Regions from separate parts of the Enterobacter sp. 3U4 genome, predicted to be linked through region 3. Evidence: predicted binding sites of a transcription regulator. Region 3 holds the regulator's gene; each other region holds the start of a gene.
What was found. The regulator LexA, encoded in region 3, represses DNA repair genes until DNA is damaged. The targets are predictions, from matches to a motif close to TNCTGTATGTACATACAGNA.

Region 1 (6,003 bases), 1.8 Mb from region 3:
CCCGCTGCTGGCGCACCGCCTGGTTATGCTGCCGGTCGTCGAATCGCTTCCTAAAGCGGCCTATTATTTAATTCAGCGCCGTGATTCACGTCAGACACCCCTGGCGGAATCATTAATTACTCAATTCAGAAGGGAAGCGAGAAAATTAATCGGCTCGTAAAACAGATATTAAAAAAACAGGATCTGCCCGACATCAGACAGACCCTATAGTACACACAGCAGTGCGTCCTTTCGCCAATCCTGGGTATTATTTCCATGGGGCAGGTATATTTAGGTATAACATCTTTTTCGAAAAATGAAAGGCAGGCGAGTGATTGATTTAATGAAATTTTAACATAAATCACGTATTTTACCTTTGCTGAAATTTTAGTTAAGTCTGATTTAAGTTTATTTAATAATTACTATATATATTCATCAGGTTAATAATATTGCCAGGCATCGCCCTGTAACGGTGATTGAGGCCAGTCTCGGGCGCAGGTATAGTACCGTCCTCAGTTGTAGCCGGAGGATATCCATGAACCCTGACGACAAATCCTTTTTTCTTGACGCCATGGAAGATGTCCAGCCCCTGAAGCGCTGCGCGGATATTCACTGGCAGCCCAGCCGCAATACGCGGACGCGCCAGGAGGTGGATAGTGAACAGCTGGATAACTTCCTGACGCTGGATTTTCTTGACATGCTTCCCCTGGAAGAACCGCTGGCGTTCCAGCGCGAAGGGGTACAGCAGGGCGTTATCGATAAGCTGCGCTCGGGTAAATACGCCCGCCAGGCCAGCTTAAACCTCCTGCGTCAGCCCGCCGAACGCTGCCGTCAGATGCTCTATTCTTTTATTCGCCAGGCCGGACGAGACGGGTTACGCAATCTGATTATCATTCACGGGAAAGGGCGCGAGCAGAACTCGCATCCCAATGTGGTGCGCAGCTATCTGGCGCGCTGGTTAACCGAGTTTGAGGAAGTGCAGGCCTTCTGCGTGGCGCTGCCGCATCACGGCGGCAGCGGGGCATGTTATGTTTCACTGCGAAAATCTGATGAAGCAAAACAGGAAAACTGGGAGCGGCACGCCAAGCGCAGCCGCTAGCGGGCGATATCCTCGCCCGCCTGAAACTCAGAAGGTTTCCCAGTTGCTGTCGGTGGCGGCGGTTGTTGTTGCCGGGCGCAACAGCTGGGGCGTCTTCACGCTGGCCGGGCGCGGGGTGACCGCTTTTTCTTTTCCGTTCAGACGGAACGCGGCTACCGCCTGGCGCAGTTGTTCGGACTGATCTTCCAGCGCCGCAGCCGCCGTGGCGGACTCCTGCACCAGCGCGGCGTTTTGCTGCGTCACGCTGTCCATCTGCGAAACGGCCAGGCTCACCTGCTCAATACCGCGGCTCTGCTCGTCAGAGGCAGAGGAAATCTCGCCCATGATATCGGTCACGCGGGTAACGGCGGCGACGATTTCTTTCATGGTGGTGCCCGCCTCGCTGACCTGCTCAGAACCGGTATTCACCCGGCTGACGGAGTTCTCGATAAGCCCTTTGATCTCTTTCGCCGCCTGCGCGCTGCGGCTCGCCAGCGTACGGACTTCACCTGCAACAACCGCAAAACCACGGCCCTGTTCCCCGGCGCGTGCCGCTTCCACCGCGGCGTTAAGCGCCAGAATGTTGGTCTGGAACGCGATGCTGTCAATCACGCCGGTAATATGCGCAATTTGCTGCGAACTGTCGGCGATTTCGTTCATGGTGCGAACCACGTTATCCACGACGTGACCGCCGCGCGCGGCCGTTTCAGAGGCGTTTTTCGCCAGCAGCGTGGCCTGACGGGCGTTATCGGAGTTCTGTTTAACCGTTGCGGTCAGCTCTTCCATGCTGGCGGCAGTCTCTTCCAGCGAGGCGGCCTGCTGCTCGGTGCGGGCGGAAAGATCGTTGCTCCCTGCGGCAATTTCACCTGCGCCGGTGTAGATGGAATCGGTACTTCCACGTACGGCGCTGACGGTGGTCACCAGCGACTGCTGCATCTCATGCAGTCCGGCGGCCAGCTGACCCATCTCGTTGCGGCCAGAGATTGCGATATCCTGCGTCAGGTCGCCCCCTGCAATGGCGCGAATATGGTTCATAATGGAGTGGAGCGGTTTTAACAGCAGGTGTTGTAAACCCTGCCAGATGACCACCAGAACCGCGATAACGGCCAGCAGAATAGCCGCAAGCGTCCACTGCATCTGCGTGAAGCTGCTCTGGTTCTCTTCGGTTGCGGCCTTCAGCAGGGTGTTGTTTTCGGCGCGCCAGCGGTTATAAACCGCTTCCATATCGTCCTGCGCCTGCTGGGCGTCCAGATCGCCATAGGCCTGATAGTTATCGGCGCGCAGATACTCAATCGATAAACGCATGACTTCGTGCATCTGATTCCAGGATTTCTGCATCTCGTCGGTTAATGCCGCCTCCTGGCCCTTAACCTGCGGCAATTTCTGCCACTCTTTGTTATAGGCTTCGGCTTTTGCCAGCGAGTCGCTTGCCGTGCCAAGCAGTTTATTGATCGCCGCAAGGGAAGCCGGGTCACGCTGGTTTTTCAGATAGCGGATCGCCACGCGGGTGACGGTGACGCGCGTTTTCACCAGCGTGTTCACGCTATCGCTCAGGCTTTCCTGCTGGGCATTGAGCACGCCGGAATTCTGGAAGTTATGGCGATCGTTGCTGACGGCAGAGTAGAACAACCCTCCCGTGACAACTTGCAGCAGACAGAATATGGTGAGGGCAAAGATAATACCGGTAATCACGTGCAAATTTTTCAGCATAGCGGTCGTCCGTTAGAAAGGATGCAGAGGTACACCAATACTATCGTCGTATAGAATTTAAACTTTAATTTAACTCGCGCTTAACTAAGGGCTCCGGTGAGGAACCTGTTGTAAATCCGGATCATTTTTATGAGGAAGGTCAACATGAGCAGCATTGATAAAAGCGGGACGTACGCGCTCGGGACGCGGACGGTTAAAAGACTGGGCTACGGTGCGATGCAGCTCGCCGGGCCGGGCGTCTTTGGTCCACCGAAGGATAAGCAAGCCGCGCTGGACGTGCTACGCGAAGCTGTGGCGGCGGGGGTGAACCACATTGATACCAGTGATTTTTACGGCCCTCATGTCACTAACCAGCTGATCCGCGAGGCGCTTCATCCGTACCGGGACGATCTGACGCTCGTCACCAAGATTGGCGCCCGTCGCAACGACAAAGGCGCCTGGCTGCCGGCCTTTTCCGCGCAGGAACTGACGCAGGCGGTGCATGACAACCTGCGCAATCTGCAGCTGGACGTGCTGGACGTGGTGAATCTGCGGATCATGTTCAGCGCACACGGGCCGGCGGAAGGGTCGATTGCTGAACCGCTCTCCACCCTGGCAGAATTACAGCGGCAGGGGCTGGTGCGTCATATTGGCCTGAGCAACGTCACGGCTACCCAGGTTGCGGAAGCCCAGAAGATGGTCCCGGTGGTGTGCGTACAGAACATGTACAACATTGTGAACCGGGGAGATGATGCGCTGGTTGATCTGCTGGCGCAGCAGGGGATTGCGTATGTGCCGTTCTTCCCACTGGGAGGCTTTACGCCACTGCAATCTTCCGGGCTGAAGGCCGTCGCGGATTCACTGGGCGCAACGCCAATGCAGGTAGCGCTGGCATGGCTGCTGCAGCGTTCCCCGAATATTCTGCTGATCCCGGGGACCTCTTCCGTGGCGCATCTGCGGCAAAACCTCGCGGCGGGGGAACTGCAGCTGCCGCCTGACGCGCTGGAAACATTGAATACGCTGATGGACTGATCGTCACAGGCGCAAAGCCCGACATGCGCTTCCGGGCTTTGCGCGTTTTAAATCTTCTGACACTTCAACGCGTTTGGGTTCGCTTCCGGAAATGGCCTTGATCCCTGGCTATAATCCGTAATACTGTATTTATATACAGTATCTGGCGAGAAAGGCATTATGGACACTCTCTTTTCTTATCACCCAAACCAATCTATTGAATTACCGTTGTTTGCAGAGCGTGTAGCCTGTGGTTTCCCCAGCCCGGCGCAGGATTATGTGGAGGATCGTCTCGATCTTAACCGGCTGGCAGTGAGACACCCCAGTGCGACCTATTTTATCAAGGTGAGTGGAGACTCCATGATTGGCGCGGGGATCGGCGACGGCGATCTGCTGGTGGTTGACCGCTCGTTAAATGCCGAACATGGGGACATCGTTGTGGCGTCGGTCGCCGGTGAGTTTACGGTGAAGGAGCTACAGACGCGCCCGGTTCTGAGGCTATTGCCACATAACGCCCGGTATCAGCCGATTACCTTTCAGTCCGAAGAGGAGCTGCAAATCTTCGGTGTCGTCACCCACACGCTTAAAACGCATAAACATGTTCGCGCTGGTTGATGTGAACAGCTTCTATGCCTCCTGCGAGAAGGTATTTCGCCCCGATCTTGAGGGGAAGCCCATCGTGGTGGTGTCCAACAACGACGGCTGCATTATTTCACTGTCGCGGGAGGCAAAGCAGTTCGGCATAAAAATGGGTGAGCCCTATTTTAAATTCAAAGAGAAGCTATACCCGTCGCGGGTTTACGTCTTTAGCTCGAACTATGCGCTGTATGCCGATCTCAGCAGTCGGGTGATGCAGACGCTGACCGATCTCGCTCCGGCCATAGAAATTTACTCGATTGACGAGGCGTTCGTGAACGTTTCAGGGATCGGTAACTGCCTTGCACTGGAAACGTTCGGACACCAGATGCGCACGCAGGTCTTAAAAAATACGGGCTTAACCGTTGGCGTCGGCATTGCCCCGACAAAAACGCTGGCAAAGCTGGCCAACTATGCGGCGAAACGGTGGGCCAGTACCGGCGGCGTGGTCGAACTGTCGGGCCGCGAGCGGCAGCGTAAACTGCTGGCAAAGGTTCCGGTAGAGGAGGTATGGGGCGTAGGGCGGCGCATCACGAAAAAACTGAACGCGATGGGGATTACCACGGCGCTGGAGCTGGCGGAGGCCTCCTCGTGGGTCATTCGCAAACATTTTAACGTGGTGCTGGAGCGTACGGCGCGCGAGCTTCGCGGTGAGCCCTGTCTTGACCTGGAAGAGTACACCCCCACGAAGCAGCAAATCATCTGTAGCCGTTCGTTTGGACACCGTATTACGCAATATGAAGAGATGCACCAGGCGATTTGTGCCTATGCGGAACGCGCCGCAGAGAAACTGCGCGGCGAGCATCAATACTGTCGTTTTATCAGCGTGTTTGTGCGCACCAGCCCGCATGCTGACAACGAAATTTATTACGGCAATCAGGCTTCCGTCACCCTGATGACGCCCACCAATGACTCGCGGGATATCATCCGCGCCGCCACGGAGGCGCTGGGGCGGATATGGCTCGACGGGTATCGCTATATGAAGGCCGGAGTCATGCTGGCGGACTTTTTCAGCAGCGGCGTCGCCCAGCTTAACCTGTTTGACGATAATCGCCTGCGCGCCAACAGCGCGGCGCTGATGGAGATGATCGACAGCGTAAATCACTCCGGCAAAGGGAAAATATGGTTTGCCGGGCAGGGAATTGAGAAATCCTGGGCGATGAAGCGTGAGATGCTGTCCCCGGCCTATACGACGCGGTACGCGGATTTACCGGTGGCGAAGTAGAGGATGGCTGCGTTATTTCTTTTGCGCCAACCAGGTTGCCGCAGCCGTCAGTACGCCGATCCACGGCATTTGGCCCGCTCCGGCCAGAAAGTTATGGCGATCGATCTCATTATTTTTGCGGATATCCGCAAGGCGGGTCAGCGCCTCTTTTTCATCCGCAGCGCCGATCTCCTCAAACTGTTTATCAAACCCCTGAGCGATGAGCTGAGCAGCCGCATCGGTGTTTGCGCTCTCAATCGCAATGAGGTTCGGGCCTTTTTGGAAAAAACGGTAATCCGGCATAAGTGCTCCAGAAAGAGGGTATACGGTAAAAACACTCTATTCTTTGCGGTTAAAAAATGCACGTGATTTACGGCGAAAACAATCAGTTTTTCTTTATTATTTC
Region 2 (6,003 bases), 1.2 Mb from region 3:
ACGCCGGCAACGGCGCGCGACTGCAGCGTGGAGGTACCGATCTCTTCAAAGGAGAGCATGCGGAACACCTCGCCGAAGCCTTCCACCTCGCGGTCGAACAGCGGGATCAGCGCCTCGGGGGCCTGATCGCCTGCGGTAAAGCCGGTGCCGCCGGTGATTAGCACCACCTGCACCTCATCACTCGCAATCCACTGCGAAACCTGAGCGCGAATGGCGTAGCGGTTCTCCTTCACGATCGCTTTATCGACGATGTGATGCCCCGCGTCATGAGCCGCATCGCGCAGCCAGTGGCCGGAGGTATCATCCTCTTCGCCACGGCGGTCGGAAACGGTAAGGATAGCAATGCGTGTCGGGATAAATTCTGCGCTTACCTGACTCATTTTCTGATTCCTTCTTAAGCCTGATTACCCGCCGATGTAGGACAGGTTCTGAGTAATGCCGGTATTGCCCTGATGCAGGAAGTGGGTCTGTTTTTTATGCGTCAGCGCTTCAGAAATGCGTGCTTCAAGCGCGTCCTGCTGCGCATCGTCTTCCAGCAGATCGCGAAGGTCCACGCCGCCGTCGCCAAACAGGCAAAGGTGGAGCTTGCCAACGGAGGAGACGCGCAGGCGGTTGCAGCTGGCGCAGAAGTCTTTCTCATAGGGCATGATAAGCCCAATCTCACCTTCGTAATCAGGATGGCAGAAGACCTGCGCCGGGCCGTCGCTGCGCTGGCGGATCTGGTGGATCCAGCCGCGTTTCAGCAACTCGTCGCGCAGCACCATGCCGGAGATGTGATGGCGGCGGAACAGCTCGCTGCCCTCGCCGGTTTCCATCAGCTCGATAAAACGCAGCTGAATGGGGCGGGATTTGATCCACGCCAGGAAGGTATCGAGCTGGTGATGATTTACATCACGCATTAGCACCGTGTTGACTTTGACTTTTTCGAAGCCGGCCGCAAATGCCGCATCAATACCGTCCATGACCTGCTGGAATTTATCCTGCCCAGTAATGGCGTGGAACTGGCGGGCGTCCAGACTGTCCACGCTGACGTTAATGGCGGTTAAGCCCGCATCGCGCCAGGTGGCTACGTCGCGCGCCATGCGGTAACCGTTGGTGGTCACCGCAATCTGGCGGATACGTTCGTTTTCACGCACCGCGGCAATGATGTCGGGAAAATCGCGGCGCAGCGAGGGTTCTCCGCCGGTCAGACGCACTTTTTCGGTGCCGAGCTCAGAGAAGGCGCGCGTGACGCGGCGCACTTCATCTACGGAGAGAAAGCCGTTATTGGTGACGCTGCCCGGTTTGTAGCCGTCAGGCAGGCAGTAGGTGCAACGGAAGTTGCACACATCGGTAATCGACAGACGTAAGTAATAAAACTTACGCGCGAAAGCATCAGTAAGTTGTGAAGCCATGTACACCTTTCCAGATCGGGAGGCACAGTCATTTCTTTCTGTACCCTGGTGGCAAATTCGCCACGGCCAGAGCGCCATATCTTTCGACACAGGCACAAGGGCTAGAGTGTATGTTTTCAATTTTGAAAACGTGGTTAGGGCGATAGTAGCGCGGAAATTCTGACGGCGCCATTATCGCTTTACGCTATATAATCATCTATATAGCGAGTCATTCCTGCATTTTCGCTACAGAATACCTAAAAACCGCATTTTCACATTGATATACGTCATTTTGCATCGGGTGAGGCATCGTCTTTTAGGGGTAGTTAGGTTACTGTTACGCGATCGAACGTGATAAGGAATACGTATGCGCAATCGCACTTTTGCGGATCTTGACAGAGTGGTCGCTCTTGGCGGAGGACACGGCTTAGGCCGGGTTATGTCCTCTTTGTCGTCACTGGGCTCCAGGCTGACAGGGATAGTAACCACTACTGATAACGGCGGCTCAACCGGGCGTATTCGTCGTGCCGAAGGCGGCATTGCCTGGGGAGATATGCGCAACTGTCTGAACCAGTTAATTACCGAACCCAGCGTCGCGTCGGCGATGTTTGAGTACCGTTTTGGCGGTAATGGCGAACTTTCCGGGCATAACCTCGGAAATCTGATGTTAAAGGCGCTGGATCACCTGAGCGTAAGGCCTCTGGAAGCCATCAACTTAATCCGTAATCTGCTCAAAGTGGACGCATTCCTGATCCCCATGTCTGAACAACCGGTGGACTTGATGGCAATCGATGCCGAAGGACATGAAGTTTACGGTGAAGTGAATATTGACCAGCTCACCCTGCCGCCAGCGGAGTTAATGACCTATCCGAGCGTGCCCGCCACGCGAGAAGCGGTGGAGGCCATCGGGGAAGCGGATCTTATCCTGATCGGTCCGGGCAGTTTTTATACCAGCCTGATGCCAATTCTGCTGGTGAAAGAGCTGGCGCAGGCATTGCGCCGCACCCCTGCCCCGATGGTTTACATCGGTAACCTGGGACGTGAGCTGAGCCCGGCAGCCGCAAGCCTGTCGCTGGCGGATAAACTCAATTTGATGGAGCATTACGTCGGTAAGAAGATCATTGACGGCGTGGTGGTGGGGCCAAAGGTGGATGTATCCGGTATCGGCGATCGCCTGGTGGTGCAGGAGCCGCTGGAGGCCTCAGACATCAAGTACCGTCACGACCGGCATCTGCTGCGCGAGGCTCTGGAGAAGGCGATTCAGGCGCTGGGTTAGGTTCGTTTTGTGCGGCCTGATGCCCTCACCCCGGCCCTCTCCCACGGGGAGAGGGAGAAAACACGCTGCTTTGACCTATGATGCCGCGATAAACAGATCCCGCAGCTGATGAAGCTGGTCGCGGATCTGCGCCGCCTCTTCGAACTCCAGGTTCTGCGCGTGCTGCATCATCTGCCCTTCCAGCTCGTGGATTTTCTGCTGCAGCGCTTTTGGCGTCAGCACGACGGTATCTTCTTCCACCACTGAACGCGCCTTGCCGCGGCCTTTCGCTTTGGTTTTGGCGATGTTCTGACCCAGCGCCAGAATATCCACCACCTTCTTGTTCAGCCCCTGCGGGGTAATGCCGTGTTCTTCGTTGTAACGCTGCTGTTTCTCACGGCGGCGCTCCGTTTCACCAATCGCTTTCGCCATCGACGGGGTGATTTTGTCACCGTACAGAATCGCTTTACCGTTGACGTTACGCGCGGCGCGGCCAATGGTCTGAATCAGCGAACGCTCGGAACGCAGGAAGCCCTCTTTATCCGCGTCCAGAATCGCCACCAGCGAAACTTCCGGCATATCCAGACCTTCTCGCAGCAGGTTAATCCCTACCAGCACGTCAAACTCGCCCAGACGCAGGTCGCGGATAATCTCCATGCGCTCCACGGTATCGATATCCGAGTGGAGATAACGCACCTTCTCGCCGTGCTCTTCGAGATACTCGGTCAGGTCTTCCGCCATGCGCTTGGTGAGCGTGGTCACCAGCACGCGCTCGTTGATGGCGGAACGGGCGCGAATTTCCGAGAGCAGATCGTCCACCTGGGTGGCCACTGGACGAACTTCAATAATCGGGTCGAGCAGACCCGTTGGACGCACCACCTGGTCAACAACGTCTTCACCGGATTTCTCCAGCTCGTAGTTGCCCGGCGTGGCCGAGACGTAAATGGTTTGCGGCGCCAGCGCCTCAAACTCTTCAAACTTCATCGGACGGTTATCCAGCGCCGACGGCAGGCGGAATCCGTACTCCACCAGCGTCTCTTTACGCGCACGGTCACCGCGGTACATCCCGCCGATCTGCGGGATCGTGACGTGGGACTCATCGATCACCAGCAAACCGTCTGCCGGAAGGTAATCAAACAGCGTTGGCGGCGGCTCGCCCGGCCCGCGCCCGGAGAGGAAGCGCGAGTAGTTTTCGATGCCGGAACAGTAGCCCAGCTCGTTCATCATCTCCAGATCGAACTGGGTACGCTGGCTAAGGCGCTGCTCTTCGAGCAGCTTATTGTTCGCCAGCAGCACCTTACGGCGCTCGGCCAGCTCCACTTTGATCTCTTCCATCGCCTGCACGATACGCTCGCGCGGCGTCACGTAGTGCGTTTTCGGGTAGATGGTGAAGCGCTGGATCACCGACTCAACGTGTCCGGTCAGCGGGTCGAAGAGCGACAGGCGTTCAACCTCCTCGTCAAACAGCTCGACGCGCAGCGCCATATCGTCCGATTCTGCCGGGAAGATGTCGATCACTTCGCCGCGCACGCGGAACGTACCACGCTGGAAGGCCTGATCGTTGCGGGTGTACTGCAGCTCCGCCAGACGACGTAAAATCGCCCGCTGGTCGATGATCATCCCCTGCGTCAGGTGCAGCATCATCTTGAGATAGAGATCCGGATCGCCCAGACCGTAGATCGCGGAAACCGAGGCGACAACGATCACGTCACGACGCTCCAGAAGCGCCTTAGTGGCCGACAGTCGCATCTGCTCGATGTGTTCGTTCACTGAGGCATCTTTTTCAATGAAGGTGTCAGAGCTCGGCACATAGGCTTCAGGCTGGTAGTAATCGTAGTAGGAGACGAAATACTCCACCGCGTTTTCCGGGAAGAACTCTTTCATCTCGCCGTAAAGCTGCGCGGCCAGGGTTTTGTTGGGCGCCAGCACCATCGTGGGGCGCTGGAGATCCGCAATCACGTTGGCGATGGTAAAAGTTTTACCCGAGCCGGTTACCCCCAGCAGCGTCTGGTGCGCCAGCCCATCTTCCAGCCCCTCTTCCAGACGACGGATCGCCTCAGGCTGATCGCCAGACGGACGGAAAGCAGAATTCAATTTGAACGGTTTACTCATGGGCGACAACCTGATGACGTTATAAGCGGCAGGTGAGTAATTTTACTCCTTGTTGCCAGGAATGCCAGTAAAAAACACTGGATGAAAAACCAGTAGCATGTCAGGATATTTAGAGTAGCGCCTGAATGATTAGCGCGAGAGCGACCAAAATTTGGACTGTGACAACATAAAACACCAGTCAGGTCAGGTTATCCCCAGAACTTTTTCTTTTTTAACATTTGTCAAGCCAGGTAATGATAGTTTTGTGGCAACCGGTGACAGTTTCATGACGGGAATTGCTTTTATCTAAGCAATTAAAAATTAAACGATATTTTCTAAAGCCGCGTTTCGCGTCAATTTGGGCGTAAGCCGCGTCCTCTCTCGCTTATCGCGTGTTTTCTAACTCTAATGCACATGGTTATCCACAGGAATAGTGGATAACTGCTTCCAGCCCATGCAGACTGGCGCTCCGCAAATTCCCGGATTTTCCCACGAGACGGCGGCAAAAAATTTTTATAGCTATTTTTTGCTGATTAACAGTTGCGTCATTCATAACCAACCGATGCGATCCTGCTCACATTTTCACCATTTCGGGCTCTGCACCACAACTCACCACCGCTGGCACCGTCGATGTGCAATCCCGCTTTTTATCCGCCACGCTTCTGTGACTTATTCCTAAAAAAGTCGCTTTTTTAATCACTTTCCGCTTTGTGGCAGGGGTTTTGCAGATTCAAACCCGAGCCTCACCTACACACATTTTTAAGGAGAGAAAGATGTTGAGTCTGCGTGCAGTGAATCAGTTTTACGGAAGTCAACATACGCTATGGAATGTGGATTTAGATTTTCCGCAAGGGATGTGTACAGGCGTCGTTGGCCTGCCGGGCATGGGTAAAACCACCCTCATGAATTGCATCGCCGGGAAAGTGCCCGTCGAAAGCGGCAGCATCATCTGGTATGAGGCGGGCGCGCCGCCGCGCGATTTGCTCAACCCGCCGTCAGAACAGCGCCCCGGGCCAGGGATTGGCTATGTCTCGCAGGACAGGCGGATCTTCTCTCAGCTAACGATTGAGGAGAACCTGCATATCGCCATGCGGGCGACGGGGAAACCTAACCCTGAGGCGAAAAATGACGTTTACGATCTGTTTCCCGCGCTCTATGGGGTGCGACAAACCCGCGCCAACACGCTCTCTCCGGACCACCAGTATCAGCTGGCGCTGGCTAATGCGCTGGTGAACCGCCCTCACCTGCTGATCCTGGATGAACCCCTTCACGGCGCGGGGCACA
Region 3 (6,003 bases):
AAATGCCGTCCTTCGGCTTCAGCCTGTCGCTGATCCTGCTGCCGCTGGTGCTGGTGGGTCTGAAAACTATCGCCGCGCGCTTTGTGCCGGTGGGTTCCAGCGCCTATGAATGGTTCGAGTTCATCGGTCACCCGTTCACGGCGATCCTGGTGGCCTGTCTGGTGGCGATTTACGGCCTGGCGATGCGTCAGGGGATGCCAAAAGACCGGGTGATGGAGATCTGCGGTGCCGCGCTGCAGCCTGCGGGTATTATCCTGCTGGTGATCGGTGCCGGCGGCGTGTTCAAGCAGGTGCTGGTGGATTCCGGCGTGGGCCCGGCTCTCGGCGAAGCGCTGACCGGGATGGGCCTGCCGATTGCGGTCACCTGCTTCGTGCTGGCTGCGGCGGTGCGTATCATCCAGGGTTCCGCAACCGTGGCGTGTTTAACCGCCGTGGGTCTGGTGATGCCGGTGATTGAACAGCTGAACTACTCCGGTGCGCAGATGGCGGCGCTGTCTATCTGTATCGCGGGCGGTTCGATTGTGGTCTCTCACGTTAACGACGCAGGCTTCTGGCTGTTCGGTAAATTTACCGGCGCCACCGAAGCGCAAACCCTGAAAACCTGGACGCTGATGGAGACCATCCTCGGCACGACGGGTGCGATTGTCGGGATGATTGCCTTTACGCTGCTCAGCTAAACGCGGTGATTTAACAAGGCTAAAAATAAGGCCCGGTAGCGTAAGCGCTTACCGGGCCTTTTTATTATGCAGAACACCAGGCCGGGTCAGGTGAAACCACCACCCGGCTTTTTCACATCACTCGCCCTGCGTCGCGCTCTCAATCGTCAAACGTACATCCGACGTAATCAGTTCAGCCAGCATCTGGTAAACCTTCAGCGTCTCTTCCGGCTCGGCATCGCCCGTATCGCTGATGAAACCTTCGTCACGCAGCGTCAGGACCAGAGAACTGAAGACCGCTTTGTCGAAGAATTCAGGGGCGTTAATGCCGTGCAGAACGGACAGGCGCTGTGCCAGCGTCCGGCTCTCTTTCTCAAGCGTACCGCGGTTGATAGACGGGTTCGCACTCAGCAGCCAGAACGTAATGGCGTAGCGCTGCAGCGTTTCGCGCGCACCGGCCGCCAGCAGTTGCAGGGTACGGGAACGCGACGGATTGATGTGCAATTCGTCGTTTGAGACGGTGATCAACCCCTGACGACGCAGCTCTTCCGTCAGTTTGTCCAGTTCGCCCGCCAGCTCATCTTTGCTCCAGCGCAGGAACAGCTCCGCTTTCAGCATCGGATAGAGCGTCTCAACGTGACGCAATAGTTCCTGACGCGAGATACGGCGATGCTGGGTGATGATAGCCGCCATGAGCGACGGCAGCATCAGCATATGGGTGATGTTGTTGCGGTAGTAGGTCATCAGAACTGCCTGCTCGCGCGGCAGAATGATGATGTCGCCGATCGTGTCCTTTTCGACTTCAAACTTGTTCATCTGCAGCGCGTGATCGATAAGCTCACTGGCGGTAGCAGAAGGCACGGTTGAATCAACGGAATACGGCACGTTGCGCATCATGTCCAGATAGCAATCCAGCTGCTCCGTGAGCTGTTCACGGGTCAGCGAGCGCTGACGCGAAGCCAGAAGAGCCGTACAGCACAGGTTCATGGCGTTAGCCGCACCGGCGTTGTTAATGCGCACCATCAGCTCGGACGCGATGCCGTTGACCGTTGGCGTCAGCCAGGCCGGGCGAATCGCCTCGATAGGATCGATGGATTCGCGCCACTCGGGAACGTGATGGTTCAGGTACGTCATTAACGGCATTGGTTCGCCGAAGTTCACGTAGCCCTGACCGAGATTGCGTAGCTTGCTCAGGCCGCGCAGCATCTGCGGCAGGCTCTCTTTCTCTTTGGTCGCACCGCGCAGCTCTTTGGCATACGTGCCCACTTCCATCACGTGCTCATAGCCAATGTAGATTGGCACAAGCGTGATGGGACGGGTTCCTCCGCGCAGCATCGCCTGGATGGTCATCGACAGCGTGCCGGTCTTCGGATCGAGCAGACGTCCGGTACGGGAACGACCGCCCTCAACGAAGTACTCGACGGAATAGCCGCGGCTAAACAGCTCGCCCAGATACTCGCGGAACACGGTGGAGTAGAGCTTGTTGCCCTTGAAGGTACGACGAATAAAGAAGGCGCCCAGGCGGCGGAAAATCGGACCTGCTGGCCAGAAATTCAGGTTGATACCGGCAGCAATGTGCGGCGGTACCAGCCCCTGGTGATAGAGCACGTAGGAAAGGAGCAGGTAGTCCATGTGGCTGCGGTGGCAGGGAACATAGACAATCTCATGGCCATCATGCGCCAGTTGGCGTACACGCTCGGCGTTATGAACGTTGATGCCCTGATACAGGCGGTTCCAGGTAAAACCGAGAATGCGATCGGACAGGCGAATCATCTCGTAGGAGAAGTTCGCTGCAATCTCTTCCATCAGCGCAATGGCGTTCTGCTGGGCTTTCTCATGCGAAATTTTCTTGCTGCGCGCTTCGTCTTCAACGGCGCGGGCAATCGCTTTGGATGCCAACAGCTTGTTGAACAGATCCTGACGCGCCGGGAGACGCGGCCCTACGGCAGCCAGGCGCTGACGGGCGAAGTGCATACGCGCCACGCGCGCCAGTTTTTGCGCGATGATCTTGTCCGTGCCGTGCTCGTCCGCCATTCGACGCAGCGAAACGGAAGGGGAGAAACGCACGAAGCTGTCGCGTCCCAGCCAGGAGACCGCGAAGAACTTCTGGATGCCGTTAAGCATGCGCAGCGGCGGATTCTCTTCACCTTTTTCACGGCCCGGACGACGACCAAACATCACCGATACCGGCACCATCTGCACATCCAGATCGGGATTGCTGCGGTGCAGGTCGAGATAGTCGTGGAACAGCTTGATGGACTCTTCTTTTGGCGTGTAATAGGTAAACACGCGAGGTCCACCGTGAATGAACACGTAGCGCGGCAGCAATGTACCGTCAACTTCCAGCGGTTCAAGCGGGTCAGGTAAATCATGCGCCAGACACTGGGCGCGAAGCGTCAGTAAGTCAGCCTTCGAGTTATAAGGCAAAACGTACATAATGGGACGTGACGTATCGAGCCCCAATTCCAGCGCGGGTTCTGCTGGGATAGACTTGCTTTTTACCAGGATGCTTAATGGTAAATTAAGTAATTTGTAGTAAATTCGTGGCCAGCCGGACATAAACGATGTAAAGCCTCTGGTTAATAATGCAATTGCGGCGCAAGGATAACAGAAAGCGCGCAAAATTTCTGTTGTTACCCGTCATACTTCAGGCTGTAGCGAAACGCGCTACAGTTCCTGTTACTGACGCTTTTTTTCATAAAAGGTTCTTTTAATGGCCAATAATACCACTGGGTTAACGCGTATCATCAAAGCCGCCGGTTATTCATGGAAAGGTTTCCGTGCCGCGTGGATCAACGAAGCCGCCTTTCGCCAGGAGGGCGTCGCCGCTATCATCGCGGTGATCGTCGCCTGTTTCCTTGATGTTGATGCTATTACCCGCGTACTTCTTATCGGTTCCGTGCTTCTGGTGATGATAGTGGAAATTCTTAATAGCGCTATTGAAGCCGTTGTTGATCGCATTGGTTCCGATTTCCACGAGCTTTCTGGCCGCGCAAAAGACATGGGCTCTGCTGCCGTGTTGCTGGCGATTATCACTGCCGTTATCACCTGGGTCACGCTGCTTTGGTCACATTTCCGATGAGCCTCGAGGAATAATTAAGTCCCTGGTTTTTTGTGCAGTTTTTGGTTCCAAAATCGCCTTTGACTGTATATACTCACAGCATAACTGTATATACACCCAGGGGGCGGAATGAAAGCGTTAACGACCAGGCAACAAGAGGTGTTTGATCTCATCCGGGATCATATCGGCCAGACGGGTATGCCACCCACGCGTGCGGAAATCGCGCAGCGTCTGGGCTTCCGTTCTCCGAATGCTGCTGAAGAACACCTGAAAGCGCTGGCGCGTAAAGGCGTGATTGAGATTGTTTCAGGTGCGTCACGCGGCATCCGCCTGCTGGTGGAAGAAGAGACGGGCATTCCGCTGATAGGCCGTGTTGCTGCTGGTGAGCCTTTACTGGCTCAGCAGCACATTGAAGGCCATTACCAGGTCGATCCTGGCATGTTCAAACCGAGCGCTGATTTCCTGCTGCGCGTTAGCGGTATGTCGATGAAAGACATCGGCATTCTTGACGGCGATCTGCTTGCGGTGCACAAAACGCAGGATGTGCGAAACGGCCAGGTGGTTGTGGCGCGCATTGATGACGAAGTGACGGTTAAGCGTCTGAAAAAACAGGGTAACAGCGTACAGTTGCTGCCTGAAAACAGCGAGTTTTCACCCATTGTGGTCGATCTCCGCGAACAGAACTTCTCTATCGAAGGACTGGCGGTTGGGGTGATCCGCAACGGTGAATGGCTGTAACCTCTTCCCGACAGGCTATGGCACCGCTGTAGCCTGATTCATTCCCCACTCCCGGTATTTTTTCATGTCACTGCTGACGGCATCCGATAAGGCATTGTGGCGTCTTGCTCTGCCGATGATCTTCTCCAATATTACGGTTCCCTTGCTGGGTCTGGTCGATACTGCCGTTATTGGTCATCTTGATTCGCCTGTTTATCTTGGCGGCGTGGCGATTGGCGCGACGGCAACCAGCTTCCTGTTTATGCTGCTGCTCTTTTTGCGCATGAGCACCACCGGGCTCACGGCACAGGCTTATGGTGCAAAAGATCCGCTGCGTCTGGCGCGCGCGCTGGTGCAGCCGCTGATCCTCGCGCTTGGCGCGGGGGCGTTAATCGTTTTATTACGTACTCCCCTGATCGACCTTGCGCTCCATGTTGTTGGCGGCAGCGAGGCGGTATTAGAGCAGGCGCGACGTTTCCTTGAAATCCGCTGGCTCAGCGCACCCGCCTCGCTGGCTAACCTGGTTCTGCTCGGGTGGCTACTGGGCGTGCAGTACGCCCGTGCACCAGTGATTTTGCTGGTGGTAGGCAACCTTCTCAACATTGTGCTGGATGTCTGGCTGGTAATGGGCCTGCATATGAACGTGCAGGGCGCGGCGCTGGCGACGGCAATTGCCGAATACGGAACCTTTATCATTGGTCTGTGGATGGTCTGGCGCGTGCTGGCGATGCGCGGGATCTCCCTTGCGCAGCTCAAAACCGCATGGCGCGGCAATATCCGTAAGCTGCTGGCCCTCAATCGTGACATCATGCTGCGCTCGCTGCTGCTTCAGCTCTGCTTCGGCGCGCTGACGGTTTTCGGGGCTCGGCTGGGGCCAGAAATCGTTGCGGTCAATGCAGTATTGATGACGCTTCTGACCTTTACCGCCTACGCGCTGGACGGTTTTGCCTATGCGGTTGAAGCGCATTCCGGACAGGCGTACGGCGCGCGCGAAAGCGGGCAGCTTCGGGACGTCTGGCGGGCAGCCTGCCGTCAGTCTGGGCTGGTGGCGCTGGCGTTCGGCCTGGTTTACGCCTGCTTTGGTGAGCAGATCGTTGCATTGCTTACGTCTCTTCCTGCGCTGCGCGAGCTGGCGAGCCACTATCTCATCTGGCAAGTCGTCTTACCGGTGGTCGGCGTCTGGTGTTATCTGCTGGACGGCATGTTTATTGGTGCGACGCGCGGGGCTGAAATGCGCAACAGCATGGCGGTCGCAGCGGCAGGGTTTGGCCTGACGCTGCTAACGCTTCCCTGGCTGGGTAATCACGGCTTGTGGCTGGCCCTGGCCGTTTTCCTCTCGCTGCGAGGGATATCGCTGGCTTTTATCTGGCACCGCCACTGGCAAAACGATACCTGGTTCTCTTCACGTCACGATATATCGTGACGGTTAAAGATTCCGAATATGAAATCAACTGCCGAATCCTTAACTACAATAATTATCACGTCCAGCAGAAAAGAACGTAACGGACGTTACGACCCGACGCTTAACTAAGAGGACACGATGATGAATAAAGATGAAATCGGCGGCAA

Region 1: the regulator LexA is predicted to act here: its motif matches at 3,900-3,919, upstream of umuD (translesion error-prone DNA polymerase V autoproteolytic subunit).
Region 2: the regulator LexA is predicted to act here: its motif matches at 4,895-4,914, upstream of uvrB (excinuclease ABC subunit UvrB).

Annotation. Positions count from the first base shown of each region.
Region 1 covers NZ_CP136665.1:1,891,862-1,897,864, reverse strand. Annotated here, with positions in the region: gene RVY89_RS08910 (LysR family transcriptional regulator) at 1-160, shown strand, start outside; gene smrA (DNA endonuclease SmrA) at 515-1,078, shown strand; gene tcp (methyl-accepting chemotaxis citrate transducer) at 1,106-2,767, opposite strand; gene RVY89_RS08895 (aldo/keto reductase family oxidoreductase) at 2,912-3,778, shown strand; gene umuD (translesion error-prone DNA polymerase V autoproteolytic subunit) at 3,938-4,372, shown strand; gene umuC (translesion error-prone DNA polymerase V subunit UmuC) at 4,356-5,618, shown strand; gene RVY89_RS08880 (hypothetical protein) at 5,631-5,900, opposite strand; gene RVY89_RS08875 (LysR family transcriptional regulator) at 5,983-6,003, opposite strand, start outside.
Region 2 covers NZ_CP136665.1:2,561,569-2,567,571, forward strand. Annotated here, with positions in the region: gene moaB (molybdenum cofactor biosynthesis protein B) at 1-380, opposite strand, end outside; gene moaA (GTP 3',8-cyclase MoaA) at 405-1,394, opposite strand; molybdenum cofactor riboswitch at 1,382-1,515, opposite strand; gene yvcK (uridine diphosphate-N-acetylglucosamine-binding protein YvcK) at 1,741-2,649, shown strand; gene uvrB (excinuclease ABC subunit UvrB) at 2,725-4,740, opposite strand; gene RVY89_RS12255 (ABC transporter ATP-binding protein) at 5,493-6,003, shown strand, end outside.
Region 3 covers NZ_CP136665.1:3,724,841-3,730,843, reverse strand. Annotated here, with positions in the region: gene gntU (gluconate transporter) at 1-677, shown strand, start outside; gene plsB (glycerol-3-phosphate 1-O-acyltransferase PlsB) at 795-3,215, opposite strand; gene RVY89_RS17790 (diacylglycerol kinase) at 3,370-3,738, shown strand; gene lexA (transcriptional repressor LexA) at 3,847-4,455, shown strand; gene dinF (MATE family efflux transporter DinF) at 4,520-5,857, shown strand; gene RVY89_RS17775 (CsbD family protein) at 5,978-6,003, shown strand, end outside.